3 regions of the Photobacterium sp. GB-36 genome follow, and region 3 is predicted to be linked to each of the others. Evidence: riboswitches for the same ligand, from Rfam matches in the RefSeq annotation. Region 3 holds a riboswitch; each other region holds the start of a gene.
What was found. Region 3 has a riboswitch for lysine ahead of lysC (lysine-sensitive aspartokinase 3). Riboswitches for the same ligand answer to the same signal wherever they lie in the genome.

Region 1 (10,306 bases), on a different contig from region 3:
GTTCGTGGTCCTCAAGTCATGAAAGGTTACTGGCAGCGTCCTGAAGCCACTAAAGAAGTATTAACAGAAGATGGTTGGCTATCGACGGGTGATATCGTTAAATTTGATGATGAAGGCTTTTTGCATATTGTCGATCGTAAGAAAGATATGATCTTAGTGTCAGGTTTTAACGTTTATCCTAATGAAATCGAAGATGTTGTAGCGCTACATGACAAAGTGCTTGAAGTCGCAGCGATCGGCCAGGCTCATGAAGTGTCTGGAGAAGTGGTTAAGATATGTGTGGTGAAACGCGATCAGAGCCTCACAAAAGATGAATTGATAGCGCATTGTCGTCAACATTTAACAGGTTATAAGATACCTAAAATTGTTGAATTTATGGATGACTTGCCAAAAACCAATGTAGGTAAGATTCTACGTCGCGTATTGCGTGAAGAGTCTGATAAAAAAGCACAACAATAAGTGTTTGCGATAATAAATATGTAAAAAAGCCCATCAGTTTTTGCTGAAAAGTGTTATTACATACTATTGCGCGATATTATAGATGCCGACATTACGTCGGCATTTTTCTTAATATAATTTACAAAAAGGTTAATGATTTAGCCCCGCACCGAAAAGGTATCATGTGAACTTCGAGATAATTACAACAACCGAGCAATTACAACAGCGTTGTGACTCAGCCAGAACGCACACTGCCGTTATGCTTGATACGGAATTTGTCCGTACTCGTACGCTATACCCGCGTTTAGGTTTGATTCAATTATTCGATGGTGAGCAGTTATCGTTAATTGATCCATTAGAAGTGGAAGACATGGAGCCATTGTGGGCATTGTTACGTGATCAATCGGTGATGAAAGTGCTTCACGCCTGTGGTGAAGATCTAGAAGTATTTCAGCATCATGCCGGTTGTTTACCAACACCAATGTTTGATACTCAGTTAATGGCAGCTTTCCTTGGACAAGGTATTTCAACGGGCTTTGGTGCATTAGTGAAAGAATACGTTGGTGTTGAGCTTGATAAAGGCGAAGCGCGTACCAATTGGCTTGCACGTCCATTAACGGCAAAACAACTCGATTATGCCGCTGCCGATGTTTATTACTTAAAACCGTTGTTTGAAAGTTTATTAGCTAAGGTTGAAGAACGGGGCTATATGGAAGCATTACAGCAAGAATGCCTATCTGTAATACACCGCCGTATTAAGCCCGTTGATCCAGAAAAAGCGTATCTTGATATTAAAAACGCATGGCAGTTAAACCCACAGCAACTTGCTGTTTTGCAAAAAGTTGCAGCTTGGCGAGTACGTGAAGCGCAGAAACGGGATATCGCATTAAACTTCATTGTCAAAGAATTACATTTATGGAAATTAGCGCGTTTTAATATTAAATCACGAGCTGAGCTTGAGAAAGCAGATTTTGAGCCAATGGAGATCCAACGTCACGGTAACCGTTTATTGAAAATGGTGCATGATTGCGATCGTATTGCAGCGCAAGATTATCCCGCGAAAATAGAGCGTTTGGTTGATTTCCCACATTATAAGCAGATGGTAAAATCCATCAAAGACGTAGTAACAGATGTTGAAAAAGAGACCGGTTTAGCGCCTGAGTTCTTAGCTTCTAAAAAGCAGATCCACCAAGTATTATCTTGGGCATGGAAGTATCAGCGTCAAGATGAAAAACGTCCTGAAATGTTGAAAAACTGGCGTCGTGATTTATTTGAGCAACGTGTATTAAAGTTATTAGACGAAAAAGCCTAATTGATTACTACGTCCTAAAAGAAAAAACCCGCCATCTGCGGGTTTTTCTGTATTAACGTTCTTCGTCAGGTAACGTCACGTTAAGTTCGAGTACGGATAAATCTTCCTCTTTATGATCAAGGTTCACAGACACTTGATTTGGGTCGATTTGAACGTACTTACTGATCACATCTAAAATATCTTGTTTTAGCTGGGGTAGGTAGGCTGGAGCCGGTTGTCCAGCACTACGACGTTCAGCGACAATAATCTGTAACCTTTCCTTTGCTACATTCGCTGTTTTCGTCTTTTTCGGGCGGAAAAACTCGAGCAGTGCCATATAAAGTTAGCCTCCAAATAAGCGTTTTAGGAAGCCTTTCTTCTCTTCCTCTAAGAATTTAAATGGGCGTTCCTCACCCAATAAGCGTGCTACTGTATCTTCATAAGCAATGCCAGCATCAGATTCTTTATCGAAAATAACGGGCTCACCCTTGTTAGATGCGTTTAGCACAGCTTGGCTTTCAGGAATAACACCTAAAAGAGGGATGTGTAAAATTTCTTCAACATCTTGAACGCTTAGCATTTCACCTTGCGTTACACGTGTCGGGTTATAGCGTGTTAGTAGTAAGTGTTGTTTAACTGCGTCTTTACCATCTTCTGCTCGGCGAGACTTAGAATCTAGAATACCTAAAATACGATCAGAGTCGCGAACAGAAGAGACTTCAGGATTCGTTGTTACAATCGCTTCATCAGCAAAGTAAAGTGCCATTAAAGCACCAGTTTCAATACCTGCTGGAGAATCACAGATAATGAAATCAAAATTCATTTTATCCAAGTCATTTAAAACACGCTCAACGCCTTCACGAGAGAGTGCGTCTTTATCACGAGTCTGAGATGCAGGTAAAACAAAAAGGTTATCAACACGCTTATCTTTAATTAATGCTTGGTTCAGATTTGCTTCGCCGTTGATAACGTTTACAAAGTCATAAACGACACGTCGCTCACAACCCATAATGAGATCAAGGTTACGTAGACCAATATCAAAATCGATAACCGCCGTTTTTTTACCGCATAATGCTAGACCAGATGCAATGGCTGCGCTTGAGGTTGTTTTACCAACGCCGCCTTTACCTGAAGTAACAACGATAATTCGTGCCATTTACTAAATTCCTTATTAAAACTTTTATAAAGCAAGGTGCTCGATGCTAAGCGTATTATCAGTAATTGAAATTACAACACCCTTGCCCCAGAACTCATCCTGAATGTTATCACTTAGCCAGTAGTTTCCTGCAACTGAAATTAGTTCAGATTGCAAGTTCTGACAGAAAATTGTCGCTTCTAGGTCTCCGTTGGCTCCAGCTAATGCTCGACCACGTAACGTACCGTAAATATGAATGCAACCATCAGCAATAATTTCAGCGCCCGCACTCACATGGTTGAGAATGACAAGGTCACGATTTTTAGCATAAATCTGTTGACCAGAACGAACAGGAGTGCGAATGATAAGTGCAGACTCTCGGCCTTGAACTGGCTGAGAAGATGGCTCAGCTTCAGTAGATTCTACTGTTGTTTTTTCTTTCACCGTGCGTGCGGCATTCATAATAGCAAATCCAGCAGATTTTGCTTGATTTTGTAACGCTTGTTCTTTACAACCGCTGATACCTACAGGGATCATGCCCGCGTCGACAATTGCTCGTTTTAATTGCTCAAAATTAATATCTTTGCCTGCATTAGAGATATCGATAACAACGGGAGCTGATGCAAAGAAATTAGGTGCGAGTTCAATTTTTTCTTTTAGGTGATCGGTCGCTTTTTTGATATCACCATCAATTAAATGAAGCGCAGAGAGCGTAAATGAGCTCCCTTTAAGTTCAGTCGTCTTGGTCATGGTATTTATTATGGTTAATGTTTAAATTAACCATTCTTGTTGATTATCACAAAGGTACTAGCATGGTATATTCCCGAGCAGTTAGGGGCAAGTTATCCTTGCTTTGACATGGGAAATTCAGACAAAAGTCTCATCCTGTAGGGGGAAAAATAAACCAACGGGGAATGATACGTTAAAATAGCTGTCTGAAAGAATAAGCTTTAACAAATAGGTGAATTGAAATGTTGTGTGCAATCTATAAAAGCTTAAAAAAAGATAACACATATTTATATGTAAATAAGAAAGATGATTTCTCCGATGTGCCTGAAGTATTAATGAATACATTTGGTAAACCGCAATTTGTTATGGTGATAAAGTTAGAAGGGAGAAAGTTAGCCTTGGCCGATGTTGAAAAAGTAAAAGAAGCATTAAAGACCGTTGGTTTCTATCTTCAAGTTCCACCGCCAGTAACAAATTTATTGGATCAATATAAAGCCGAGAAAGCCGGCAGAGCTAATTAAGGTTATTATGCATAAGCGTTTTATATCGGCCGTTGTGGCCTTAGGACTAGGGATTTCCTCAACAGCTTTTGCTGCTGATGAAGGGTTTAACGCATATATAAATAAATTAAAAGCAGAAGCGCGTAGTAATGGTATTTCTGAGCCTATTCTCGATTCAGCTTTTAAAGGCATTACATTTACTCATCGTGCAGTAAAGGCAGATAAAAACCAACCTGAGAAAAAGTTAACATTAGATCAATATATTCCACGCGCTGTACCTGACTGGAAAGTAAAACAAGCACGTCGTTTATATCAAGAGAATAAAACAACATTAGATCGGATAGGTAAAGAATACGGCGTACAGCCACGTTTTATTGTTGCGTTGTGGGGAGTTGAAAGTAACTTTGGTAAATTACAAGGTAATTACCATGTTGTTGAAGCATTAACCACGTTGGCTTATGAAGGTCGTCGTGAAGCTTTATTTCGTAAACAAGTGATGGCGGCATTACAAATCCTTCAAGAAGGACATATTACGATTGATGAGATGAAAGGATCATGGGCAGGGGCGATGGGTCAATGCCAATTTATGCCAACATCTTATTTAACCTTTGCGGTTGATGGTAATAATGATGGTAAAGCTGATATTTGGAATACTAAAGCGGATGTTTTTGCATCTGCAGCGAATTACCTAAAAAAATCAGGTTGGAATGATAAATATACTTGGGGACGTCAAGTTAAGATCCCATCATCATTATCGGCCGATTTAAAAGGTACGGGTGTAGAAAAAACCAAAACACTAGCACAATGGCAAACACTCGGTGTTCGTACTATGAGTGGTGGGAATTTACCCAAAGAAGACATTGATGCATGGTTAATTCAACCTGATGACGAACATGGGCGTGCTTACCTTGTTTATGGTAATTACCAAACATTAATGAAATGGAATCGTTCTCATTATTTTGCTTTAGCTGTCAGCCATCTTGCTGATCGTATCTAATAGCTATAACCAATAATAAAAGGTTATCTGTATTGAAAGTCAGGCACTACTGCCTGGCTTTTTATTTTGATATGTGTTTTCTATATTTAAAAGCGAATAAATATTTGCCTAGACATATCTTTAAGCAATTCGAAAACAGCGTTGTTTAGATTGATGTCTATAATTCTTGGTTCATGACAGTATAAAAAAAGCCCAACTAAGTTGAGCTTTCTAAATATATGGTAGGAAATGAAATTAGATTTCAAATTCTTCTAAAGATTTACCATTTTCAAGTGCTTGCTTAAGCGCGCTTGGTGTACGGCCTTGGCCTGTCCACGTTTTTTCTTCACCGTTTTCATCGATGAATTTATATTTAGCTGGACGTGCAGCACGTTTTGCTTTTGGTGCTTTTGAAAGGCTTGCTAACAATTCTTCAGGGTCGATACCATCAGCTAATAGCATTTCACGGTATTGAGCTAGTTTTTCATTACGCTCATTTTCTTTTGCTTGTTCTTCTTCTTCAGCTTCAGCACGTTCTTGAACAACGGTAGTTAATTTCTCTAAAGCTTCTTCTAGTTGCTCTAAAGTATATTCACGAGAAAGTGCACGAAGACTACGAAGGTTTAAAAGTGCTTTCATTGCATCAGACATTTTTATATTTCCTGTTATTTTTAACTAACTGTAAATAATAATAGCAGTGTCGAATCATTTATTACAATAGTAATGCTTTTATTCATTATGTCAAAACACTTTAAACATTCTTTATTGTTAATTGTTAATAAATCCGATATTCGTATTTTTATAAAAATACGAATATCGGATTTATGCTTAATAGATGTTTAAATGGTTACAAAATGAAACATATCTGCTCGTAGGTTCATAATATTTAATGGGTGAAGCTATACTTAGATAAGATTATATTTATAAAGCAATGTTATTTGTTCTGTTGTTAAATGTTTCATGTGATGTTGTTGCAAATAATGAAACATTACGTAGAATAATCGCAACCTTGATGTAAGGTAGAGGCGCGTTATCTAATAGTAATTAACAAGAGGGTGAAACCAATGACGGTTAATGAAAGGAGCTAATGCCGAAGTAAGAGTGACGTCAAATCCTTTTTCTGGGGTTGTATTGAATAAGTGCAACACTGCCATAGTATATAATCATATTCACTATGGAGCGCTACTGTGAAAAGAGAAGAGCCAAGACGTTCTTCAAATATGGTTAACCGCCATGTTATCCAGTAGATCTCCAACCTAATTCGGTTGTCTTTGAGATCATGAATTTAGTAGATTACTCCCATTCATTAGTATCCATTATTCCTCCTATTGTTGCGTTAGGGTTAGCGATACTTTCTCGGCGTGTGTTAGTTTCTCTTGGTGCGGGTATCGTATTAGGAGCACTTTACTTAAATGACTTTTCATTTAACCATTCAGCTTCTTATTTAGGAGGCACTATACAAAACTTATTCATATCTGATGGTGGTATTAATACCTGGAATATGAGTATTGTTTTATTCCTCATTATATTAGGCATGACGACAGCATTGTTAACATTGTCTGGTGGTACTCGTGCATTCGCTGCATGGGCACAAACAAAAATTAAAACAAAAAGGGGCGCGAAACTGCTTGCTGCTTTTTTAGGTGTGTTTATTTTTGTTGATGATTACTTTAATAGTTTAGCGGTGGGTTCTATCGCTCGTCCCGTAACGGATCGCTATTATGTATCTCGTTCTAAATTGGCTTATATATTGGATTCAACAGCCGCTCCAATGTGCGTTCTAATGCCGGCATCGAGTTGGGGTGCGTATATAATTACGTTAATTGGCGGTATTTTAGTTACGCATGGAGTAACAGAATATACACCTTTAAGTGCCTTTTTAACGCTAGCGCCAATGAACTTCTATGCTATTTTTGCTTTAGCTATGGTTTTTGTTGTGTCTTGGTTCCAATGGGATATTGGACCAATGAAAAAACATGAGATGGCAGCAATGCATGGCCGTGGTTTTGATGAAGGCGGTGATGTTGATGAACAAGCAAAAGATTTAACTGACGAATTAGAAATTGTTGAAAGTACGAAAGGTAAAGTTGGCGATTTAATTTGGCCGATTGTTATTTTAATATTTGCCACGTTCTTTTTTATGATTTTTACAGGCTATCAAGCATTAGCAGCAGATGGTAAATCTTTTGCTCTGCTAGGTGCGTTTGAAAATACTGATGTCGGTAAGTCACTTTGTCTTGGTGGTTTATTTGGCTTAGTTGCTGCGATTATTCCAGTCATTCGCCAGCGTATTGCATTTAATGAAGTTATTCGCACATTATGGATTGGTGCTAAATCCATGTTTGGTGCGATTTTAATTTTATTATTCGCGTGGAGTATTGGTAGCGTTATTGGTGATATGAAAACGGGTCAATATTTATCAACCCTTGTACAAGGGAATATTAACCCTATGTTATTACCGATGATCTTATTTTTATTATCAGGCGTGATGGCATTTTCTACAGGTACGTCGTGGGGCACGTTTGGCATTATGTTACCTATAGCTGGTGATTTAGCTGGGGCAACCGATATTACCTTGATGTTACCAATGCTAGCGGGAGTATTAGCAGGCTCTGTATTTGGTGATCACTGTTCACCGATTTCAGATACTACAATATTGTCTTCAACGGGGGCACGTTGCCATCATATTGATCATGTCGCAACGCAACTTCCTTACGCAGTTTCTGTCGCCTTTGTTTCTACTATTGGCTTCCTTGTGCTAGGTATGACTGACTCATTACCCGTAGCCTTCATCGCGGCTATAATTACTTTTATTATGGTTTGTGTGTTGTTTGCTTGGTTATCACGGCGTACTTATGTCCCAACAGTAAAAAGCTGATTTTATCTCTGTTCTTTTAAGCCCATACACTTTTCATGAAAAAGAGTATGGGCTTTTTTGTAACTAATGTGTACTTGTTAAGTCTATCACTTTTCATTGTGAGTGAATTTCTGTAGCATCGGCGCAGTTTTTTTAAACCAATCGTATTACTAGGGAATCCTCATGGCCCAAATGTATTTCTATTACTCTGCAATGAATGCAGGGAAATCGACCACATTATTGCAATCCTCGTTTAATTATCGCGAAAGAGGAATGACCCCCGTTATTTTTACTGCTGCGATTGATGATCGCTTTGGTGTGGGTAAAGTCAGCTCTCGTATTGGTTTAGAAGAAGAGGCTGAGTTATTTAATGCAGAAGATGATTTATTCGAACGATTAAAAGCGTTATCAGATAAAGGTAAAATTGATTGCGTATTAATTGATGAATGCCAGTTCTTATCTAAAGCGCAGGTGTATCAATTAACGGAAGTGGTCGATAAACTCGATATTCCGGTTTTATGTTACGGCTTACGTACAGACTTCTTAGGTGAACTTTTTGAAGGGAGTCGTTACTTATTATCGTGGGCGGATAAGTTAGTTGAATTAAAAACAATTTGTCACTGTGGTCGCAAAGCAAACATGGTGATCCGTCAAGATGAAACCGGTCGTGCTATTGCTGATGGTGAACAAGTTGAAATTGGTGGCAACGCACGTTACGTATCAGTATGTCGATTACATTATAAAGAGGCATTAGGTCGTTAATTATTTAATGATAATAGGGATAGTCCTCTTTATCTTATCCAGTAATACGTAATTATTGCGAAACAAAAAGCCAGCTTATTTGGCTGGCTTTTTCATCGTAACTGACGATTGAATTATTTCTTATTATGACGCTCTTGCAGTTTATTCGTCACATCTGACAGTGATAAACCTTGATCTTGAAGTAGTACAAGCAGGTGATAGATCAAATCCGCTGATTCACATACTAATTCCGCTTTGTCACCCGACGTTGCCGCAAGCGCGACTTCAACACCTTCTTCGCCCACTTTTTGCGATATACGCTTGGTGCCACGGGCGTAGAGGCTAGCTGTGTAGGAAGACTCAGGATCTGCACCTTTACGACTCGCCAAGAGCTGCTCAAGTTGATGAAGGAAAACCAGTGACGGTGGCTGAGCATCACTTTCATCAGAATCAAAACAGGTGGTCGTGTTTAAGTGGCACGTTGGACCAATTGGATCGACGTGTACTAATAAGGTGTCTTGGTCACAATCAAGCTGAATACTTTTAAGTTGCAGTACATTGCCTGATGTTTCACCTTTCGTCCACAGGCGCTCTTTGGTGCGAGACCAGAAAGTGACTTGTTTAGTATCAAGTGTCTTTTGAAGCGCATCTTCGTTCATGTAGCCAAGCATTAGCACTTGACCACTGGCATTATCTTGAACAATAGCAGGGATCAGTCCGGCTACTTTTTCCCAATTGATTTTGGTTAATAAACTCATAGTCGGATCTCCACATTTTGCGTTTTCAGAAATTGCTTTAACTCACCAATGTTGATGATTTGTTTATGGAAAACAGAGGCAGCTAAGGCGCCGTCTACATTCGCAAGCTTAAAGGCATCGCTAAAGTGCTGCATTTCACCCGCACCACCAGAAGCAATTAAAGGCACGTCACATACACTGCGTACCATGTTGAGTTGCTCTAAGTCGTAACCATTACGTACGCCATCTTGGTTCATCATGTTCAGTACGATTTCACCCGCGCCACGACGTTGAACTTCTTCAACCCAATCACGTGTTTGCCATTGGGTAGCTTTGGTACGCTTTTCATCACCAGTAAATTGGTATACCTGATATTGACCTGTTTCAGCGTCAAAATAGGAATCAATACCGACAACGATACATTGCACACCGAACTTATCCGCCAATGTGGTGATTAATGTTGGATCTGCCAGCGCTGGTGAATTGATAGAGACTTTATCTGCACCAAATTGAAGAATACGGCTCGCATCGTCAGCAGATTTAATCCCACCTGCGACACAGAATGGAATATCAATCACTTCTGCAACGCGAGATACCCAGCTTTTATCAACAACACGACCGTCACTTGATGCGGTAATATCGTAGAAAACCAATTCATCTGCGCCTTCTTCAGCGTAACGTTTTGCCAGTGGTACAATGTCGCCAATGATTTCGTGGTTACGAAATTGGACACCTTTTACAACTTGACCATCACGTACGTCTAAACAAGGAATAATACGTTTAGCTAACATTGCGGTCTCCTTAATTGTTCCAGCATGTAAAGGCTTGATCGGCAGTAAACTTACCATCAAGTAGGGCGCGACCGACAATAACGCCAGCCACACCTGAGCCTTTTAATGCTG
Region 2 (10,306 bases), on a different contig from region 3:
ACAATTAAAAATTGTTTTTACAGTATCATCAGGTGTTTCAAAAATATGCTTTATAGCGTCTGCACTTTCGTTAGAAATACCATTGATACGATACTCTAAACGTTGGTGAATCAACGAGTCCGTTGCAGTGACATAAATCATATCTATGTCTGTGATACTTTGACGTAGGAAATCACGGTGTTGTTTTTTATAAGCACCTTGTGTAACCACTACACGGGGATAAAGAGTCCGGAAGTGATTAACTTTTTGACTGATACGAATAAAAAAATCATCTCTCATTTCATCCGTAAAAGGCTTGTTCGCAGCAATAACTTCACGCATTTCATCAGTTAAATCGTCATCTGCATGGTAAACAAACCAATCGTCATGAGCACCAATGACATCACCGACAAAAGATTTACCGGCACCAGAAAGACCAAATAAAAATAGGACCGATGGTGCATCGGTTAGTTGAAGACGATGACTCATTTTATGTTCTCATTCTAGAGGTTAAGTACACTTCAGCTGCTATGAATAAACGTGTTAAATCAACTGAGGCGGTAATGTGCCAAATTATTCGAGTTGAGAATAGTAGAATATGCATATAACGTGAATTTGAGATAATAATGTGTACTAACTGAATGTTTTGTAGACGTACAGTGACGTAAAGACATTAAAAATGTGAACTGTGATATTAATTGACTATTGCTATTATTGATCAGTAGTGTTTGGGGTTTTTATATATTTAATCTCATTTTGTGTGACAATAAAGGCAATTGATTTTATTTTTTAGATGGGTATTAAATGCAAACTATTTTAATCGTTATCAATGACGCTCCTTATGGCTCTGAGCGTCCTTTTAATGCATTACGCTTAGCCATTAAACTTAATGAACAGGAAGAACAACCTGTAAGTCTCAAATTGTTTTTAATGTCTGATGCTGTGATGTGCGCGATGAAACAGCAAAATCCGGTAGAAGGCTATGATATTCAACAAATGCTTGAAATCCTTATTGCACAAGGAAGCAAGGTCAAATTGTGTAAAACCTGTTGTTGTGCGCGAGGGCTGTCTGAGTCATTGCTCATTGAAGATTGTGAAATAGGCTCGTTAGATGATTTAGCAAGTTGGACACTAAAGGCGGAAAAAGTACTAACATTTTAATTGTTATGCTCAGTGATTTAACGTAACAGAAAAGAGCTATTTTTGTACAGGAATCACAGAAAGCAAAAGAACTCAGATATTAAATGTATTTATTATCAAAAAGCTGATCAAACTAAGAGTTCTCTTATTTATATATGCTAGTGTCATTAAATAAGCTATTCATATACAGGAGATAAGCTGTGCCGCATTGCATTATTGAATATGCCAAAGATCTTGAAACAGAGATTAATTTAAATGAATTAATGGCAACAACGCATTACGCGACGTTTAGTTCAGGGCTTTTTGATGAAGAAGATATAAAAACCCGTGCCATACCTTATGAGTTATATCGTACAGGGACAACCGAAAAGCCTTTCGTTCATATTACCGTAAGGGTACTTCCAGGTAGAGATCCAAAGCAAAAAGATAATCTATCGGAAGTCATCTTGCACCAAGTGGCAGCAATGTTTCAGAATGATATTTGCGTCACAGTCGAGATTGAAGATATTAATCAGCAATCTTATCGCAAGTATGTCATATAAAAATGCAAATATAATTGCTTTATATCATTACTTATAGCAATAAATCACCGTTCGAATAAAGTATATTTGCACTTAATCATGTTTTCTGTTGATATATATGCAGAAAATGTGAATTAGGATTTGATGATGAATAAGAAAGTTTTACTCATTGCTTTAAGCTCAGTTACATTAGTTGCATGTAATTCTGCAAAAGACGTAACTTCGAATGAGGCGAATATGCAAGAAAGTTGTAATTTTTCTCACGCAATCGTTGGTGGTTGGGCACAAGGTGACATAACACCTGAAGTGGAACAAGCAGCAAAAGACGCCGTTAAAGCAATCCCTGGTGAGCATCAGCTCGGTAAAATCTATCATGTAACACAGCAAGTGGTTGCAGGTATGAACTACTCAATTACATTTAGTATTGAAAATGGTGATTACTACAATGCGACTGTTTTCCATAGCCTACAGAATACTTATGATGTTAAAGATGTAAAACAAGTATCATCAGTAGCTTCGAATTGTGATGTTCATAAGTAATTAAATAATAAGTTCTAATAGATTGAGAAAGCGCTATTATTGAGCAATCAGTAATTGCGCTTTTTTTTGATCAGTCGCAGAGTAATAGAAGAGATAATGTATGCATGTTGTAGGTCAGTGCTATCAAGATGAAAGCTTTTCTAAACAAGAATTGTCCGAAGCTATTTTTGAAAGTTGTCAGTTTTATCGTTGTGATTTCTCACGTGCAAATTTAGTTGAAGCGAGTTTTATCAACTGTAATTTTATTGATGTGGGGGATGACAAAGGCTGTGATTTTTCCTATTCAAAGCTCAAAGATGCGAGTTTTAAGCAGTGTAATTTGTCAATGGCTAGTTTTCGTAATGCGCAGTGTTTTGGCATAGAAATGCGACAATCTAATCTCCAAGGCGTTGATTTTCAATATGCTTCTTTTGCAAATTATATTACCCATAACACTTTCTTTTGCTCGGCATTTATCACTGGCTGCAATTTACGTTATAGCAATTTCGAAGACATAAAATTAGAGCAGTGCGAACTGTTTGAAAACCGATGGAATGGGGCTAATTTGTTGGCAACATCGTTTAAAGGATCTGACTTAAGTCGCGGTGAGTTTTCCTCTGAACAGTGGGGTCAATGCGTTGTAGAAGACGCAGATCTTTGTCATGTGGATTTAGAGGGGGTTGATATTCGACGTGTGAATTTGAACGGTGTAAAAATTTGCGACTGGCAACAAGAGCAATTACTAAGTCAACTTGGCATTATTGTGCTTTAAAGGCTCTATAACTGTCGGTATTATCGAATAAAATAATACCGACAAACAAAAGCTATTTCTTACCATTCACCTTGGTTTTGCATCGAAGCCCAAGGTTCAGCGGGTTCTAGTGCGTCACCTTTTTGTAGCAGTTCAATCGAAATGCCATCAGGTGAACGAACAAATGCCATATGTCCATCACGGGGTGGGCGATTAATGACAACACCATTATTTTGTAAATGAGCACATAAATCGTAAATATTATCGACGGCAAAAGCGAGGTGACCAAAATTACGGCCACCAGTGTACGATTCTGGATCCCAGTTATAAGTTAGTTCTAATAAAGGCGATTGTGTTTCTTTTGCCGTTTCTGCCTGATTAGGTGCAGCTAAAAATACGAGAGTAAAACGTCCACGTTCGCTTTCTTTTCGTCGAATTTCTACCAAACCAAGCTTGTTACAGTAAAAATCCAGTGAAGCATCTAAGTTGCTCACTCGTACCATGGTATGTAAGTATTCCATTCTATTTCCTAGCTTTTATACAAAAAAATCCCCGTTGTCTAATACTTAGCATAAAGCAAATGCGTATTAAAACGAACGGGGATTATTAGATTTTATGATCTAATATTAATGTATTTATTTATGCTGTTACCGCTTGCAGTTGTTTCTTATGACGACGTAGGTGAATCGTACAACATGCAAGGAACCAAACAGAGCTTACTGCAATACCCGCAATTGTTGAAGATAAGATACCCATTGCCAAATAACCTAATAGTGCGCCAAAAGCGACAGTAATAGCATAAGGAAGCTGAGTCATAACGTGATCCATATGGTGACTACCTGCACCTGTTGCAGACAAGATACTTGTGCTTGAAATAGGTGAGCTGTGATCACCAAATACCGAACCTGCAAGTACTGCAGATAACATCGGCATTAATAGGTGAGCATCACTTGCTACCGCCATATCACCAGCAAGTGGCAACATAATACCGAACGTGCCCCAGCTTGTACCTGTCGCAAATGACATTGCACATGAAAGGATGAAGACTAATGCTGGTAGTAATTCCGTTGGGAACCCCCCTTTTGTTAAAGAGGCTAGGTATTGGCCTGTAGACATATCACTCACAACAGTACCGATCGTCCATGCAAAAAGTAGAATGATGATTGCAGGGATCATCGCTTGTACACCTTGAGGTGCCGCAGTTAACCAAGTCTTACGTGGCAGCTTTAAACGTAAAGCTAGAAGAATAGAAACAGCTAGACTACATAAAGATGCGTTAACTAATGAAGCACCTAGATCGGTATGCTCTAAAGAAGCAATTAAGCTAAAAGCCTCGCCTTTTGTGCTTAATACTTCAGCACCACTGATGATCATAAAGATAACGCTTGAGACTGTCAGTGTCAGAATAGGCAATACCATATCAATCATAGTACCTTGGCCTTCAGACTCAGTGGTAATTTCTAAGCCTTTAGGGTGGCCTTTAGATTCATCCCAAAGCTTACCTTCTTCTGCCCATGCTTCATGTTGACGCATTGGACCAATATTAAGCTGGAAGAAAATAACAACGATAACCATTAATAGCGTAAACACGGCATACAAGTTCATTGGGATCATCTGAACAAACAATGAAATAGCACTGATATCGGTAATATGGTTTGTTACTAAAATACCGCTAAGAATAGCAATAATGTAAGCACCCCAAGAAGAAATTGGCGTGATAACACAAACAGGTGCAGCCGTTGAATCAAGTAAATAAGCAAGCTTTGCACGTGAGATATTGAAGCGATCTGTTACTGGGCGACAAATAGGCCCCACAGATAAGCTATGGAAAAAGTCATCAATAAAGAAAGCAAAAACCATTAAACCCGTTAGCATATTTGCGCTACGGCGATCTTTACAGCGACGAACACCCCATTCAGCAAATGCTTTAGTGGCACCTGTTGCTGTCATTAAGCTGATCAAACCACCGAGCAAAAGCATAAAGATGATCATATTAACGTTACCGCTATTTACAGCACCGTCTGCCCAAACAAGGCCTACAACTTTATTTACGATATATTGAAGCGCCGCTAAAGGGCTGTAATCATTAAGAAGGATTGCGCCTGCAACAATACCAAGGCCAAGTGATAACAATACACGTCGTGTAGTGATTGCTAAAACAACCGCCAGTAAGGGTGGTACAACAGATAGCAGGGAGTCAGAATATTGAACTAGATTCATGGATCTCTTAAACACCTATATTAGGTGGAGATCTACCGAAAGGATAGAGAAACAGATTTCAGGAGAAAAAATACTTCTTCGTATCCCTTAGGGTAGCGCTCCATAGACAAAATAACTATGGCAGTTCTGCACTTATTTAATGCAGACCCAGCGATTGTTGACGACACAACAAACACTTCGGCGCCGACTCCTTTCCCCAGACTTCAAAGGTGTCACCCTCCATCCGGATACTTTTAGGCAGCGCGCCTCTACTCAAAGGATTGAAATTTGATGATACCTATTAATTTTGCTTAGGCAATAAAAAGCAGACAGAAAATGCATATTAATTGTAAATATTGTTACTGTTGATGGCATGTTAACCAATTAGTAGCGATATATTCCATTTAGATAATCGCTCATTCTGTTATGCTATTAGGCTGATTTTGTTCTGGTGTTGTCATGGCGTGTATATTCCCAGCATAGCCACCTTTAATTAAATCTTTTCTTACCTCTGCTACTTCTTGTGGTGTAACAGGTACAGTTCTATCACCTAACTTATCTCGGACAAAGCTAATTAATTTCGCAAGGTTGGCATCACTGAGCACCGAGTTAAAGCTACTCATAGGCATAAAGTTACTGTCTTGTTCCATGAAGTTTGGCGATAAACCACGAATGGTAACGGCAATCGTATCGTAAGGATCACTGTGCATAATTATCCCGTTGTTAAGCAGCGTAGGGGCGATCCCTTTCCTACCTTTACCGTCTTTACCATGGCATGCACCACAGGTTTGCACATACACACCATATAGTTTGGCTTCGTTTTCAGGATCGTTGCTACTTAACGGTTTTAGCTCTACGGTTTGAATATCAACAGTGGCAGGTACCAAATCACCAAAGCCTGGTGGGTTAAGCTGAGGAACCGAGCTATCTAACTCGTTATATTTATCACCAGTGATCAAGTATTCCGCAATGGCTGCAACGTCTTGCTTTGTTAAGAAGCGGGTACTGTTTTGTACCACTTCCGCCATACCACCAAATGCGGTTCCTTTATCTGAATGACCCGTTTTTAAAAACTCGGTTAATGTTTTTACATCCCAACGGTCTTGGTATAACTCTGTTGCCGTAATATCCGGAGCCTTCCAGCCATCAATTAAATTGCCTTGGAATAACTCTTTTTCTATCAAGGCTTGTGCAATGTTACGTGGTGTATGACATTCGGAACAGTGACCTAACCCCATGGTTAAATATTTACCCCGTTTCCATTGTTCAGTGGCATCGGCTGGGTATTGCAAAGGGTCGGTATTAAGAAAGGCGATATTCCACCCAAGTAGTCCTAACCGGATATTACTTGGGAACATCATCTTGTTTTCTTCATTACGAGTATTCACAAAATTAAGCGATTGCATGTAAGCCCAAAGTGCTTGGGTGTCTTCATCTGTCACATATTGATAAGACGAGTAGGGCATAGCTGGATATAGGTAGCCATGTTTGCCTTTACCTTTATGTAGCGCATCATAAAATTCATCGTAGGTGTAATCCCCAATACCATAGGTTGGATGTGCTGAAATATTGGTAGAATAAAGCGTGCCAAATGGCGTTAAAAATCCTAAACCGCCACCAAATGGTTCGCCACCTTCACCAGTGTGACAAGCAATACAATCTCCTGCATAAGCAAGGTATTGCCCTTTACTAACCATATCCGGATCAAGTGCTGCGAGTTTCTCGTTTTGTCTATTTCCTTGGTGGCGAATATAAGCCCCTAATGCTTGAATTTCGCTATCGCTGAGTTGCTCTTCAAAAGCAGGCATGAGATTGTTCAAGCCATATTTTACCGTTGCAATAATACCTTCAACGCTGCCATCGTGAAGCCAGATATTATCGGTTAGGTTTGGCGCACCAATCGCAGTATTACCTTTTGCATTACTGCCATGACAAGCCGTACAGTTAGCATCAAATACGGTTTTACCGAGTTCAAGCTTGACCGCTGGCTCTGAGATAATGCGATTTTTTTCAAGTGAAGCGACATAATATGAAACATTCTCAATTTCTTCTTCAGTCAGAATATCGTTCCAACCAGCCATGACTCCGTTACGACCTTTAACAATCGAATGATGGATCGCCTCATCACTACCACCATAAAGCCAAACGGTATCACTTAAATTAGGGAAATGAAGCTGACCTTGTGCTTGATTTAAATGGCAAGCCGCACAATGGGTTTGAAATAAAGCACGACCCGCGACCACAATTTCAGGCGAGGTACTTAAAGCTTGAAATGATGTATCGCCATTAGATATTTGGCTAATTTGTTTGGCTAACGAGGTGGGAGAGGTTGAAGCTGCTTCACTACTTGATTGCCACTTCATAAGCCCTTGCCAGTTTCCCATGCCTGGGTAGAGTACCAAGAAAATGGCAGCAATAATGAAAGCAAGAAGATAAGAAAGGAGTAGAAGGTTTGGTACGGCGGCATCGTTTTCATCAATACCATCAAAGCTATCGACGGTCCGATTAGCATTGGCGGCACTGTTTTTCTTCCAGTAGTAGGCAACAACAACGATCATTATTGCGAGAAAAATCAGGGTTAGGGTAATGACCCAACCACTCCAAAAAGTACTCATGGTCGTACTCCTTGATCTTGTCCCAGACTTTGTAGATAGGCGATTAATGCCTGTGCCTTAGTTTTACCTTTTACTTCTAAGCGCGCCTGTTTAATTTCCTTATCAGTGTAAGGAACACCAAGCGTACGTAACGCAATCAGCTTTGCATCAATGTCTTCACCATCGAGTACTTGCTCAAACAGCCAAGGATAAGAGGGCATAATCGACGTTGGTACAACATCGCGGGGATTTCTTAAGTGGATGATGTGCCATTGATCTGAATATTTTCGACCTAAATTGGTGAGATCAGGTCCGGTACGTTTTGAACCCCATAAATTGGGATGCTCATAAATATCGTCACTTTCTCGGCTATATCGTCCATAACGTTTAATTTCTGCATTTAATGGACGAACCATCATGGTATGGCAAGTATGGCAACCTTCACTGATATATATATCGCGACCAGCAACTTCTAACGCGGTTAATGGCTTCGCGCTTGATTGTGCAATTAACTTATCTTGGTAAAAAAAAGCAGGAAGTACCCATACTAAGAATGAAAAGGCAGCAACCAAAGTTGTTGCAACAATAAGGATCACTACAGATGAGGTAAAATCTTTATTAATCATGAGTATCTACCTTTTCTGTTGCCGCATTTTGATGCTTAACTGATCTAGGCTTTGGCTGTTTTAGCGTTCTGTATAGGTTATAAATCATTAGAATTATACCTAACACAAACAACGTACCACCGATAAAGCGAACTAACATCCACGGTGCACTGAAGTTCATCGCTTCGACAAAACTATAGCTAAGCGAGCCATTAGGCTCTTCTTTTAGCCACATGTAGCCCTGTCCGATCCCAGCTATCCACAGTGCAACGGCATAAAGTACTATCCCAATATGCGCAAACCAGAAATGCCATTTAACTAAACGATTTGACCACAATTGCTCGTGACCATATAAACGAGGAATAAAGTAATAAAATACGGCAATGGCAGACATGCCAACCCAACCTAGGGCTCCTGAATGCACATGACCGATGATCCAATCGGTATTATGTGCAATCATATTAAACCAACGAATGGCTAATAATGGCCCTTCAAAAGTCGCTAGCGCGTAGTAAACAATGGCAGAGAAGAAAAACCACATAATGTAATCGTGCTTAAGTTTCTGCTTATTATTGAGCAAGGTCATGATGCTATTAAACGCGCCACCCCATGAGGGAAGCCATAAAATTAACGACATCACAATGCCGAGATTTTGTAACCAATCTGGCACAGAAGAATAAATAAGATGGTGCGTACCAGCCCAAGTATAAAAGCCGACTAAGCCCCAAAAATGAATAACAGATAAGCGATAAGAGTAAATAGGGCGCTCGGCAATTTTGGGAATGAAATAGTAGTTCATACCAATGATGCCAGCGGTTAATAAGAAACCAACCGCATTATGTCCCCACCACCATTGCACGATAGCATCTTCAGCCCCTGAGTAAATAGAGTAAGATTTCCACATCGTGACAGGCAATTCGAGATTGTTAGCAATAAAAATCATCGCAATAACAATAATAAACGCGCCGTAAAACCAGTTAGCAACAAAGATATGATGAACGGTACGTTTGGCGACTGTCATAAAAAACACAATGGCGTACATCACCCAGATAACAGCAATTAAGACATCAATTGGCCATTCAAGTTCGGCGTACTCTTTTGAGGTAGTAAAACCTAATGGTAGGGTAATAAGGGCAAGAAGAAGGATAAATTGCCAACCCCAAAAGACAGACCAAGCTGCAGTGTTGTTGTACAGTGGGGTTTTGCAGGTGCGTTGAACAATATAAAAGGACGTTCCCATTAAAAGATTGACGACAAAGCCAAAAATGACGCCATTAGTATGCAATGGACGGAGACGACCAAATTGAAAGTATTCAGAATCGAGGTTAAGGGCAGGCCAATAAAGTTGCGCAGCTAAAATAACACCAATTAACATAGCTATGAACGCCCAACTAACACTCGCGATCATAAAGTACTTAACGATTTTATAATTATACTGAGTATCCATCGTCATAACCTTAGCAAGTAATGCCGTTTATTGTGATTGATGGCTGGTATCTGTTTTTACGCTACTAAAGTAATACGCGAGATCCTTCATATCTTGATCACTTAAATCTTTAGCATAACCCTGCATTAATATCGCTAAACCATCAACACGTTGATTCTGTTTGTATGCTTTAAGTGCAGCGACCAAATATTGCTGCTTTTGGCCTTGTAAGTTGGGATAGGTATCCGTTGCTGAAATACCATCGGCACCATGGCATGTCATACAAACAAGGGCTTTTTGTTTCCCGATCTCAAATTGTTGTTCCGGTGTCATTTCATCGGCTGATGAAACGAGGGGAGTTACAACTAAAACCACAAACAAAAACCGCTTAATGGATAGGATTAAAGACATGCTCATCTCCCTTTTTATCTTATTTATAGAAGTCGTAATATAGGCGCACATTTATAAAGATAGATTATTTTACATTTTCGCAACATCTGTTTTGAGAAAACATCAGAAATTAAAGGAATAAATCAAAATATTTTTCAGTTTATTCTAAAAGCAGTCATGTA
Region 3 (10,306 bases):
GAAAGGTCCTAACTATTGTTTATCTGACTATATTGCGCCTAAAGAGAGCGGCAAGGCTGATTGGATTGGCGCTTTTGCGGTAACAGGTGGGATTGGTGAATATGACATTGCTGAGCAATTTAAAGCAAAAGGTGATGATTACAATGCCATTATGGTACAGGCTGTTGCGGATCGATTAGCGGAAGCCTTTGCTGAATGTATGCATGAAATGGTACGTAAAGATATTTGGGGTTATGCAGCTGATGAAAATCTGAATAATGACGATTTGATCCGAGAAAAGTATCAAGGTATTCGTCCTGCACCTGGTTACGCCGCATGTCCTGAGCATACCGAAAAAGGTGCTATTTGGCAGTTACTTGATGCTGAGAAAAATACTGGCATGGCACTAACGGAAAGTTACGCAATGTGGCCTGGTGCTGCAGTTTCGGGATGGTATTTCTCACATCCTGATTCTCGTTACTTTGCGGTTGCTCAGATCCAGCAAGATCAGTTAGAAAGTTATGCCGATCGAAAAGGTTGGGATTTGATCGAAGCTGAGAAATGGTTAGGCCCAAATCTTTAATGCTTAATCGATAGTGAATAAAAAAGGCGCTCAATGCGCCTTTTTGTTTATCGGAACTTTATTTGGGTTAGTTAGAAAGAGCTTATTCCAATAAAGATGCGTGCAGTGTGCGAACCACGTCTTTAGCTTCATCTTCATTAATTAAGAAACATAAATTATGTGGGCTAGCGCCGTAGCAAATCATACGAAGGTTATGATCTTCTAGCGCGCCAAAGATATCTTTGGCTGAGCCTTTCGTATCACTCATTTGGTTACCGATAAGTGCAACCAGTGATAGCCCTTGCTCGACGTCAACCACACATAATTGGCTTAATTCTTCAACGACTTGAAGCGGAAGCGTTGGCGCACCGCCACCCGTATCAGTTTGATCTAAGGTCAGTGAAACGCTGACCTCTGAGGTTGTGATGAGATCAACTGAGATTTTATGTTCAGCCAAGATACGAAAGACTTCTGCTAAAAAGCCATATGCATGGAACATATTTAAGCTCGTGAGTGTCACCATGGTTTGGTTGGCACGTAATGCGAGTGCTCTAAATAGTGGCGCTTCTTCAACGGATTGTCTGATCCAAGTACCGCCTTGCTCTGGTGCTTTTGATGAACCTACAAATACTGGGATCTGTTGACGAACAGCAGGTACTAGGGTTGATGGGTGTAAAATTTTAGCACCAAAGTTTGCCATTTCAGATGCTTCGCTAAAACTGATCTCTTTGATCGGTTTAGCGGCCGATGTAATACGTGGGTCGGTAGTGTATAAACCCGGTACGTCAGTCCAAATCTCTAATGTGCTAGCATTTACGGCTTCTGCGATTAAAGCGGCACTATAGTCACTCCCCCCACGACCAAGTGTTGTCGTAACACCTTGGCTGTTTGATCCAATAAAGCCTTGTGATACCACGATATTATTGTCTAATAGTGGTAATAATTGCTCAGTCGCTAATTGCTTAATTGTTTCTGGCTGTGGGATCGCTTTACCAAATTGATCATCAGTACGCATGATGGAACGAATATCTACACGTACAGCTGGGGCGTTTAGCTCGACTAATATTTGACTAAAAAGATGGGTTGAAAGCAGCTCGCCATGGCTAACAATTTGATCGGTCAATTGTGCAGAGGTTGTTGATGCCGCATGTTCAGCTAAGGTTGCGATGTTATCAAGTAGGCCGTAAATAGCGTCTTGAATATTTTCTGGGTGCTGAAGTTGATCAAGAACATCTTGGTGGGTTTGGGTCAGTGTCTGAATGCGCTGTTGGCGGGTCGTTGAATCGCTCACGCCATTAGCAAGTTCTACCAGAATATTCGTGACACCAGAGCAGGCGCTGATTAACACAATTTTAGTGTCTGGATTAGCAATAACAATGGCAGCACTTCGGCTCATTGCGGTGTAATCAGCAACACTGGTACCGCCAAATTTTGCGACAGTGAGTGAATCTGAATGTGTTGCAGCCTTGTCCATAATTAATTTCTCCCTAAATAGTAAACACATCACAAGGTAGGCTATTTTTTCGGGAGTATTCCCGACATCCTGTCAGGAGAGCATAAGAGGTGAATAGTCACTCACCCAGAAGCTCCCCACCAATGTCAATCATTGACCTTGGTGACAGCTAGAAGGATTCAACCTTCATAGCCGATATAACTCATCCCCTAATCAGTTATACCTCGGCGTTACTCTCCCTCTCATAATGGCGATTGGATGGGGTCCTGTCATTATGATACCTAGGTAACGCTCCTCTTCCGTTTAAAGTCGTACTGTTTGAATAATAAGTGCTTGAATAAAATATCATCTTATTGAATAAGATTCATCACCCTGTTGTCAAATGGAATATGACAATTTATTTACATATGATATTTCGTCAATGTGTGTCATGGGATCGGTATAGGTCGCTTGCACCAATGAAGGGGCTCTAATACTCTAAAATAGATAGCAACGCGTTCCACATAAAAATATCGACAGGGACAATGACTTTACGGAGCAAAAGAATGACAATTACCAGCTTTATCCCACCGCATCGAACCCTCATGGGGCCGGGACCATCAGATATTTATCCGCAAGTATTACAAGCGCTTAGTCGTCCTACGGTAGGGCACCTTGATCCATTATTTATCGGCATGATGGATGAATTAAAACAATTGTTGCAATATGCCTTTCAAACCCAAAATGCCTTTACCATCGCTGTTTCAGCGCCAGGTAGTGCAGGAATGGAAGCCTGCTTTGTTAATCTCGTTGAAGCTGGGGATAAAGTACTAGTTTGCCGTAATGGCGTTTTCGGGGAACGGATGCGGGAAAATGTCGAGCGTTGTGGTGGTGTTGCTATCGTTGTGGATAACGAATGGGGGGCGGCGGTTGATCCTTATTTAGTGGATCAAGCGTTACAAAACGATCCTGAAATTAAAATTGTTGCTTTTGTACATGCCGAAACCTCAACCGGCGCATTGAGTGATGCGAAAACATTGGCGGAAATTGCCCGTAAACATGATTGCTTAACGATTGTTGATGCGGTGACATCACTTGGTGGTGTTCCTTTGCTGGTGGACGAGTGGCAATTAGATGCGGTTTATTCAGGTAGCCAAAAGTGTTTGTCCTGCACGCCGGGGTTATCGCCATTAACGTTTTCTCAAAAGGCGATTGATAAGATCCAACGACGTAAAACCAAAGTACAAAGCTGGTTTTTAGATCAAAGTTTGGTGCTAGGTTATTGGAGTGGTGAAGGTAAGCGTAGCTATCACCATACTGCACCTGTAAACAGTTTATATGCGTTGCATGAAGCCTTGGTATTATTGCAAAACGAAGGGTTAGAAAATGCATGGCAGCGCCATCGAAATGTCCATGAAGAGCTTAAAGCAGGGCTTGAAAAGCTTGGGATCCAATTTGTGGTAGAAGAAATGTCACGTTTGCCCCAACTCAATGCGGTTTATATCCCTGAAGGCGTTGATGATGCTGAGGTACGTAATGAGTTGCTGCAACGTTACAACTTGGAAATCGGAGCAGGTTTAGGTGCGTTGGCAGGTAAAGCGTGGCGTATCGGTTTGATGGGCTATGGTGCGAGAAGTGAAAATGTTGCGCTGTGCTTAAAAGTGCTAGAAACCACATTGAAGTAATTTATTGATGAGTAAATAAAAATGGCTACCAATTGGGTAGCCATTTTTTATAGTTATTTAGCAGCAGACGTTGCCTTTGCTTCGCTGTTTTGCTGCTCAAAATTTAAAGATGGGAATAAGAACAGCGCTTCATCTCTGATTTGTGATGCTTGCTCTTTATTGCCGAGGGCATCGTAAGCGAGGATCAGGTTTTGATACAGTGCCGGTCGCGGCCATGTTTTCGCTTTCTCGGTTGCCCATTGAATATAGTCTTCAATTAATGCTGGCTTATTACTGCTAATTCCGAGTTGTAACTGGGTTAACTGCAAATCCCAATCAAAACGGTTTTTCCACGACCATGGATTATTCACCTTTAGTAAGTATTCAATATTGACTGGTCGAGTGGTTTCAAATTTAGTTAACTGCCAACCTGAATACAGGGTTGTTATCATAAAGCTAGAGATAAAAATTGGTACAATAAGTGCGAAAACTTTCAGCCCTAGTACGTAGCTTAATGATTGGCGATGATATTTGGTGGTGAGGTTATCTACCCAAAATATCAGTATGATAAAGATCAGCCAATGGACTAATGAATGGTAGAAAGGATACTCAAGTTGGGTATGCAGAACGATAGGGAAAAACAATCCTATTAAGGCTAACTGGGTACCATTAGGCGCTTTTCTTATTTTTACCATTACCGCAAATGCAGCAAGCAATAAGCCGATAAGTGGGACTATACCGCCTTCGTCTGCCCAGAAAAGTAACTCGTTATGTGGGTGATCTAAGCTAGGAACACCTGCATGTTGTGCTGGATCTTCATTGTGCCATAACGCTGTTTGTGTGATGTAAGCTGCTTCAAACTTTCCATAGCCATAACCAGTGAGTGGTTTAGTAGTAAACATATCATAGGCTTGTGGGAAGTGGATTGCTCTTAAACTTTCTAGACTGGTGCTGTTTTCTTTTGGTGACCAATTCTCTGTAGATGAAATATTCCATGCTAAACAAAGCCCTAATGTAATCATTAACAACCATAAACGTTGAGCTTGTTTTGCGGCAAAGCGACGTAAATACGGCAGCATTAGTACTATACCGATAATTGCGCCTAGCCAGCCTGTACGAGAGTTCAATACCACTAATATTGGAATCGTTAGTATAGGTGTTATCAGCAAAGTGACATGTTGCCATGACCATTTACCGCGATATAGCGGAATACGTGCTAATAGATACGTACCAATCACAAGCCCTGTTGCAAGAAAACTCGCCATCACATTTGGTTGTTGAAAAATACCATAAGGGCGGTTAGCGATAGTGTCATAGCCGATAGGGTTCTTTGCTGGGATCCAAAGGTATTGATACCACGCAAATACGGCTTCAATGAGTACCCCAATTAAAATAAACCATAACAAACGTTGGCGTTGCTGGTGGGTAAAAACGAATTGCTGCAAGCTGACAAAAAACAGAAATCCAGCCCACAAGGTAAACAAGCGATTAAACGCCGCTCCTGCATCAGCATTGGAATAAAAAATGGGGAGAGTCAGCAGTACACAACAAGTAAACAATAATAGTGTTAGGCGTGAATAACGCCAGATTTGTTGGCGACAAATTTCCAGTAAGCCGAAGGAGATAGCAAAACTAAAAGGGATCCAAACTGCAGCGTTAAACGAGAGCTCAAGCCCTGAACCGCCGGGATTATGTTGGAAGTAGTGCATAGCAACAATAAAAATAACACCGATTGTTGCAAGGAAATAGCGTACCAATGGTTTAGAAATCCGTTTCTTTTCTAATCTGGTACCTTCGAGTTGTAACACTGTCATGGTTGTTCCTGAGTATGAATAAGCAAACAGGCTGAATAAAATCAGCCTGTTATCATATACTAGCGTGTTTTCATATTCTAACCTAGCAGCGGTTTAAGGAACCTTGCTGTATGTGAGCCTTTCACTTTCGCTACATCTTCAGGTGTTCCTGTTGCAATGATCTCACCACCACCGCTACCGCCTTCAGGACCAAGATCGATGATCCAATCTGCGGTTTTTATTACGTCTAAGTTATGTTCGATCACCACAATGGTATTACCTTTATCACGCAATTTATGCAGTACTGTTAATAGCTGCTGAATATCGTGGAAGTGTAATCCGGTTGTTGGTTCATCCAGAATATAAAGTGTCTTTCCGGTATCGCGTTTCGATAACTCTTTTGCGAGTTTTACACGTTGTGCTTCACCGCCTGATAAGGTTGTCGCCGCTTGACCTAAACGAATATACGATAAACCAACATCCATTAAGGTTTGTAACTTTCTTGCAATAGCGGGAACCGGATCAAAGAATTCTCGTGCATCTTCAACCGTAAGCTCTAACACTTCATCAATGGTTTTACCTTTGTAGCGGATCTCTAAGGTTTCACGGTTATAACGTTTTCCTTTACAGGCATCACAAGGGACATAAACATCGGGAAGAAAATGCATTTCAACTTTAATAACACCATCACCTTGGCAGGCTTCACAGCGACCACCACGAACGTTAAAACTAAAACGCCCTGGTTTATAACCACGGGAACGGGCTTCTTGAGTGCCTGAAAAAAGCTCACGAATAGGGGTGAAAATACCGGTATAAGTGGCAGGATTTGAACGCGGAGTACGACCAATCGGGCTTTGGTTAATGTCGATAACCTTATCGAAATGTTCTAGATCTTGGATCTCACGATACGGCGCAGGTGTGCCAGTTGTTGCACCATTTAATTTGTGATGAGCAATTTCAAAGAAGGTATCGTTAATAAGTGTTGATTTTCCTGAGCCAGAAACACCGGTAATACAGGTAAATAAACCAACAGGGATTTCAACATTGACATCTTTTAGGTTGTTACCGGTAGCGCCCAGTAGTTTGACGGTTTTTTCGGGATCAAACGGTGTGCGATCAGTGGGAATTTCAATTGCTTTTTTCCCGCTAAGGTATTGGCCTGTTAAAGATTCTTTTGATTTTAAGATATCTTTAACGCCACCTTGCGCAATGATATTACCGCCGTGAACACCCGCACCAGGGCCAATATCAATCACGTAATCAGCGGCACGAATAGCATCTTCGTCGTGTTCAACTACAATCACGGTATTGCCTAAATCACGTAGGTGAATCAAGGTTTTGAGTAGTCGTTCGTTATCACGCTGGTGGAGACCAATGGAAGGCTCATCTAAAACGTACATCACGCCCACAAGCCCCGCACCAATTTGGCTGGCAAGACGAATACGTTGTGCTTCACCGCCAGATAAAGTATCGGCACTGCGAGATAGGCTCAGGTAGTTTAAGCCAACATTGATTAAGAAACTTAAACGCTCGTTGATCTCTTTTAAGATCTTCTCTGCAATTTGTGCCCGTTGCCCCGTTAAGGCTAATTCATCAAAGAATTGGTGCGCGCCACTAATACTCATTTCACAGATTTGCGGCAAGTTAGTCTCACCAATAAACACATGACGTGCTTCTTGGCGTAAGCGTGAACCATGACAGCTTGCACATGGCTTAGTCGAAACAAATTTAGCTAGCTCTTCACGTACCGAGTTTGATTCGGTTTCACGGTAACGACGTTCCATATTATTGAGGATCCCCTCAAATGGATGGCGTCTTACGGTAATGTCACCACGATCGTTGATGTATTTAAACTCGATCTCTGTATTGCCAGAACCGTTTAAAATGACTTCTTTGACTTTCTTCGATAGCGAATCAAAGGGTGCTTCAACGTCAAACTTATAATGCTCAGAAAGTGATTTAAGCATTTGGAAATAGTAAAAATTACGTTTATCCCAGCCGCGTATAGCGCCGCCAGATAAACTTAATTCGCCATTTTGAATCACCCGTTCGGGATCGAAGTACTGCTGAACACCAAGCCCATCACAAGTACCACAGGCACCGGCTGGATTGTTAAACGAGAACAGGCGTGGTTCAAGCTCTTGCATACTATAACCACAGTGTGGACAGGCAAAATTGGCAGAAAATACCTGCTCTTCACCTTCTTCACCGGACATCGGTGCTATCACTACATTACCGCCTGATAGCTCTAAAGCGGTTTCAAAAGATTCGGCTAAGCGGATCTGTAGATCGTCACGAACTTTGAAGCGATCAACGACCACTTCAATGGTATGTTTTTTATGTAGTTCTAATGTTGGTGGATCGGAAAGATCGCAAACTTCACCATCAATACGGGCGCGGATATAACCTTGTGCAGCTAAGTTCGCCAGCGTTTTTACGTGCTCACCTTTACGCTCTTTAATGATAGGTGCCAGTAGCATTAGCTTACTGCCTTCTGGCATGGCTAAGACTTGGTCGACCATCTGACTCACAGTTTGCGCTGCAAGCGTAATGTCATGGGTTGGACAGCGAGGCTCACCGACACGGGCGTACAATAAACGTAGATAGTCGTAAATTTCGGTAATCGTACCAACGGTTGAACGTGGGTTGTGCGAGGTGGATTTCTGCTCGATGGAAATGGCAGGCGAAAGCCCTTCAATATGATCGACATCAGGCTTTTCCATCAGGGATAAAAACTGACGTGCGTAGGCAGAAAGAGATTCAACATAACGACGTTGACCTTCTGCATACAAGGTATCAAAAGCCAGAGAGGATTTCCCCGAACCTGATAACCCTGTGATAACGATGAGCTTATCGCGGGGGATCGTTAGATTAATATTTTTAAGGTTATGGGTGCGAGCACCCCTGACTTCGATGTTATCCATATCAGTGATGATTCTTTTATTTTATTTAACGACTAGTATTTCACAGCGGATCATAATGAGCAAAAAATACTGAGTAAAAACACAGTGAAATGGATAAAAAAAATCCCGCGGTTAAGCGGGATTGTGTGTTTATTTCTTGCCAGTTTTCTGTTGGGCTAGCTCTTTATGTTTACCTTTTTTGTAAACATGCTCAAAACAATAGTTAGTTGCATCGATATAGCCTTCAACACTACCACAGTCAAAACGTTTACCTTTAAACTTATATGCTAATACACAGCCTGTTTGTGCTTGTTGCATTAGGGCATCAGTAATTTGGATTTCGCCACCTTTACCGGGCTCTGTTTGTTCAATAATGTCAAAGATGTCAGGTGTAAGGATGTAGCGACCAATAATTGCTAAGTTACTTGGCGCAGTGCCGGGCTCTGGTTTTTCTACCATGTTATCAACACGGAATAGATCGTCACGTAGCATTTGACCTGAAATCACGCCGTACTTGTGTGTCTCTTCTTCTGGTACTTCTTCAACCGCGACAATGGAGCAGCGAAATTGCTTATAAAGCTCAGCCATTTGCGCCAGCACGCCTTGTTGTTCTTCATCGGTTACACAAAGGTCATCGGCAAGTATCACAGCAAAGGGTTCGTTACCTACAAGCTCACGTCCTGTTAGGATCGCATGGCCTAAGCCTTTCATTTCACGCTGACGAATGTAAGTGAAGTACGCTGAATCAATAATGTCGCGAATATCAACCAATAGCTCTTCTTTGTTAGTACCACTGATTTGATGCTCAAGCTCGTAATTCTTATCAAAGTGATCCATCAAGGTGTTTTTACCACGACCTGTCACAATACAAATGCGGTTCATGCCTGCTTGGATTGCTTCATCTACGCCATATTCAATCAAGGGTTTGTTAACTACGGGCATCATTTCTTTTGGCATTGATTTGGTTGCGGGTAAAAAGCGCGTACCGTAGCCTGCGGCAGGAAAGAGACATTTTTTTATCATCGTACATCCTAGTATGTATATAAAGTTATTACGTTTTATACTGCTATATTATTAAAGACTTAATGCATATATCAGCAAATAGAGCACCTTTCTTTTTAAATGCGAAAGACTTCATTATTTGCGACTTTAAAGTTTGTTACTTCAGATCGTAGACACGAACATAATCGATTAAAAATTCCTGTGGAAAAATAGAGTTATCTATTCCTTTCTGTCCCCCCCAGCCACCACCGATAGCGAGGTTTAAAATCAGGTACATTGGCTTATCAAATGGCCAGGCTTCACCGTTACGCTGCTGGGTATGATAGAGCTTACCATCGTAGTAGAAGCGAACTTCATTACTATCCCATTCTGTTGCGTAAGTGTGGAAACCATCTTCTAATTTGTCATCTTGGATCACGCCTGGTATGGAGTTACCTAAAGTCTGGTTACGATCCGATTTATGGGTCGTAGAGTATGCAAAGTGTGGGTTGTAGCCAACATACTCCATGATGTCGATTTCACCACATGCAGGCCAGCCAACGGTTTTAATGTTGTCGCCGAGTAGCCAAATAGCAGGCCATGTGCCACGCCCTTGCGGTAGTTTTGCGCGTACTTCAACGCGTTTATGTACCCAAGAATGTTTTCCCGCGGTGGTTAAACTGGCTGAGGTGTAATAGGCGTCTTTACGTTGTTGATACCACTGAGTGCCGTTGGGATTGTAATCTGCATTTGGTACGGTTTCTTTCAGCGCTTCAATCACCAAGTTTCCATTTTCAATACGCGAGTTTTTACTGCTGGTGGTGTAGTACTGATCTTCTTGATTACGAATAAACTTTGTTTCGTATGTCCAATCTTTAGGGTTCGGACGTGTACCTGAATTGAACTCATCCGCCCATATTAAACGTTTGTGTTGTTTATCAACAACGTGAGATGAAGTGTCGTGTTGCGCGGCAAAGCTATAGCCAGAAAAT

Region 1: it holds a riboswitch for lysine, as region 3 does, so the genes downstream of both, C9J46_RS03545 (Na+/H+ antiporter NhaC family protein) here and lysC (lysine-sensitive aspartokinase 3) in region 3, are expected to answer to the same signal.
Region 2: it holds a riboswitch for lysine, as region 3 does, so the genes downstream of both, C9J46_RS11700 (Na+/H+ antiporter NhaC family protein) here and lysC (lysine-sensitive aspartokinase 3) in region 3, are expected to answer to the same signal.

The regions. Positions count from the first base shown of each region.
Region 1 is NZ_PYNY01000003.1:47,928-58,233, reverse strand. It holds gene fadD (long-chain-fatty-acid--CoA ligase FadD) at 1-459, shown strand, start outside; gene rnd (ribonuclease D) at 623-1,750, shown strand; gene minE (cell division topological specificity factor MinE) at 1,803-2,066, opposite strand; gene minD (septum site-determining protein MinD) at 2,073-2,885, opposite strand; gene minC (septum site-determining protein MinC) at 2,910-3,614, opposite strand; gene C9J46_RS03560 (YcgL domain-containing protein) at 3,836-4,114, shown strand; gene C9J46_RS03555 (lytic transglycosylase domain-containing protein) at 4,122-5,090, shown strand; gene C9J46_RS03550 (H-NS family nucleoid-associated regulatory protein) at 5,325-5,720, opposite strand; lysine riboswitch at 6,082-6,262, shown strand; gene C9J46_RS03545 (Na+/H+ antiporter NhaC family protein) at 6,349-7,947, shown strand; gene C9J46_RS03540 (thymidine kinase) at 8,110-8,688, shown strand; gene hisIE (bifunctional phosphoribosyl-AMP cyclohydrolase/phosphoribosyl-ATP diphosphatase HisIE) at 8,802-9,425, opposite strand; gene hisF (imidazole glycerol phosphate synthase subunit HisF) at 9,422-10,195, opposite strand; gene hisA (1-(5-phosphoribosyl)-5-[(5-phosphoribosylamino)methylideneamino]imidazole-4-carboxamide isomerase) at 10,206-10,306, opposite strand, start outside.
Region 2 is NZ_PYNY01000011.1:35,523-45,828, forward strand. It holds gene C9J46_RS11670 (hypothetical protein) at 1-468, opposite strand, end outside; gene C9J46_RS11675 (DsrE/DsrF/TusD sulfur relay family protein) at 784-1,140, shown strand; gene C9J46_RS11680 (5-carboxymethyl-2-hydroxymuconate Delta-isomerase) at 1,320-1,661, shown strand; gene C9J46_RS11685 (cystatin domain-containing protein) at 1,788-2,180, shown strand; gene C9J46_RS11690 (Qnr family pentapeptide repeat protein) at 2,281-2,931, shown strand; gene C9J46_RS11695 (VOC family protein) at 2,991-3,431, opposite strand; gene C9J46_RS11700 (Na+/H+ antiporter NhaC family protein) at 3,550-5,130, opposite strand; lysine riboswitch at 5,216-5,389, opposite strand; gene ccoP (cytochrome-c oxidase, cbb3-type subunit III) at 5,526-7,724, opposite strand; gene ccoO (cytochrome-c oxidase, cbb3-type subunit II) at 7,721-8,329, opposite strand; gene ccoN (cytochrome-c oxidase, cbb3-type subunit I) at 8,322-9,755, opposite strand; gene C9J46_RS11720 (cytochrome c) at 9,783-10,145, opposite strand.
Region 3 is NZ_PYNY01000005.1:229,089-239,394, reverse strand. It holds gene metH (methionine synthase) at 1-562, shown strand, start outside; gene lysC (lysine-sensitive aspartokinase 3) at 645-2,015, opposite strand; lysine riboswitch at 2,117-2,301, opposite strand; gene C9J46_RS07370 (alanine--glyoxylate aminotransferase family protein) at 2,540-3,658, shown strand; gene C9J46_RS07365 (PglL family O-oligosaccharyltransferase) at 3,712-5,451, opposite strand; gene uvrA (excinuclease ABC subunit UvrA) at 5,529-8,354, opposite strand; gene galU (UTP--glucose-1-phosphate uridylyltransferase GalU) at 8,484-9,356, opposite strand; gene C9J46_RS07350 (glycoside hydrolase family 16 protein) at 9,493-10,306, opposite strand, start outside.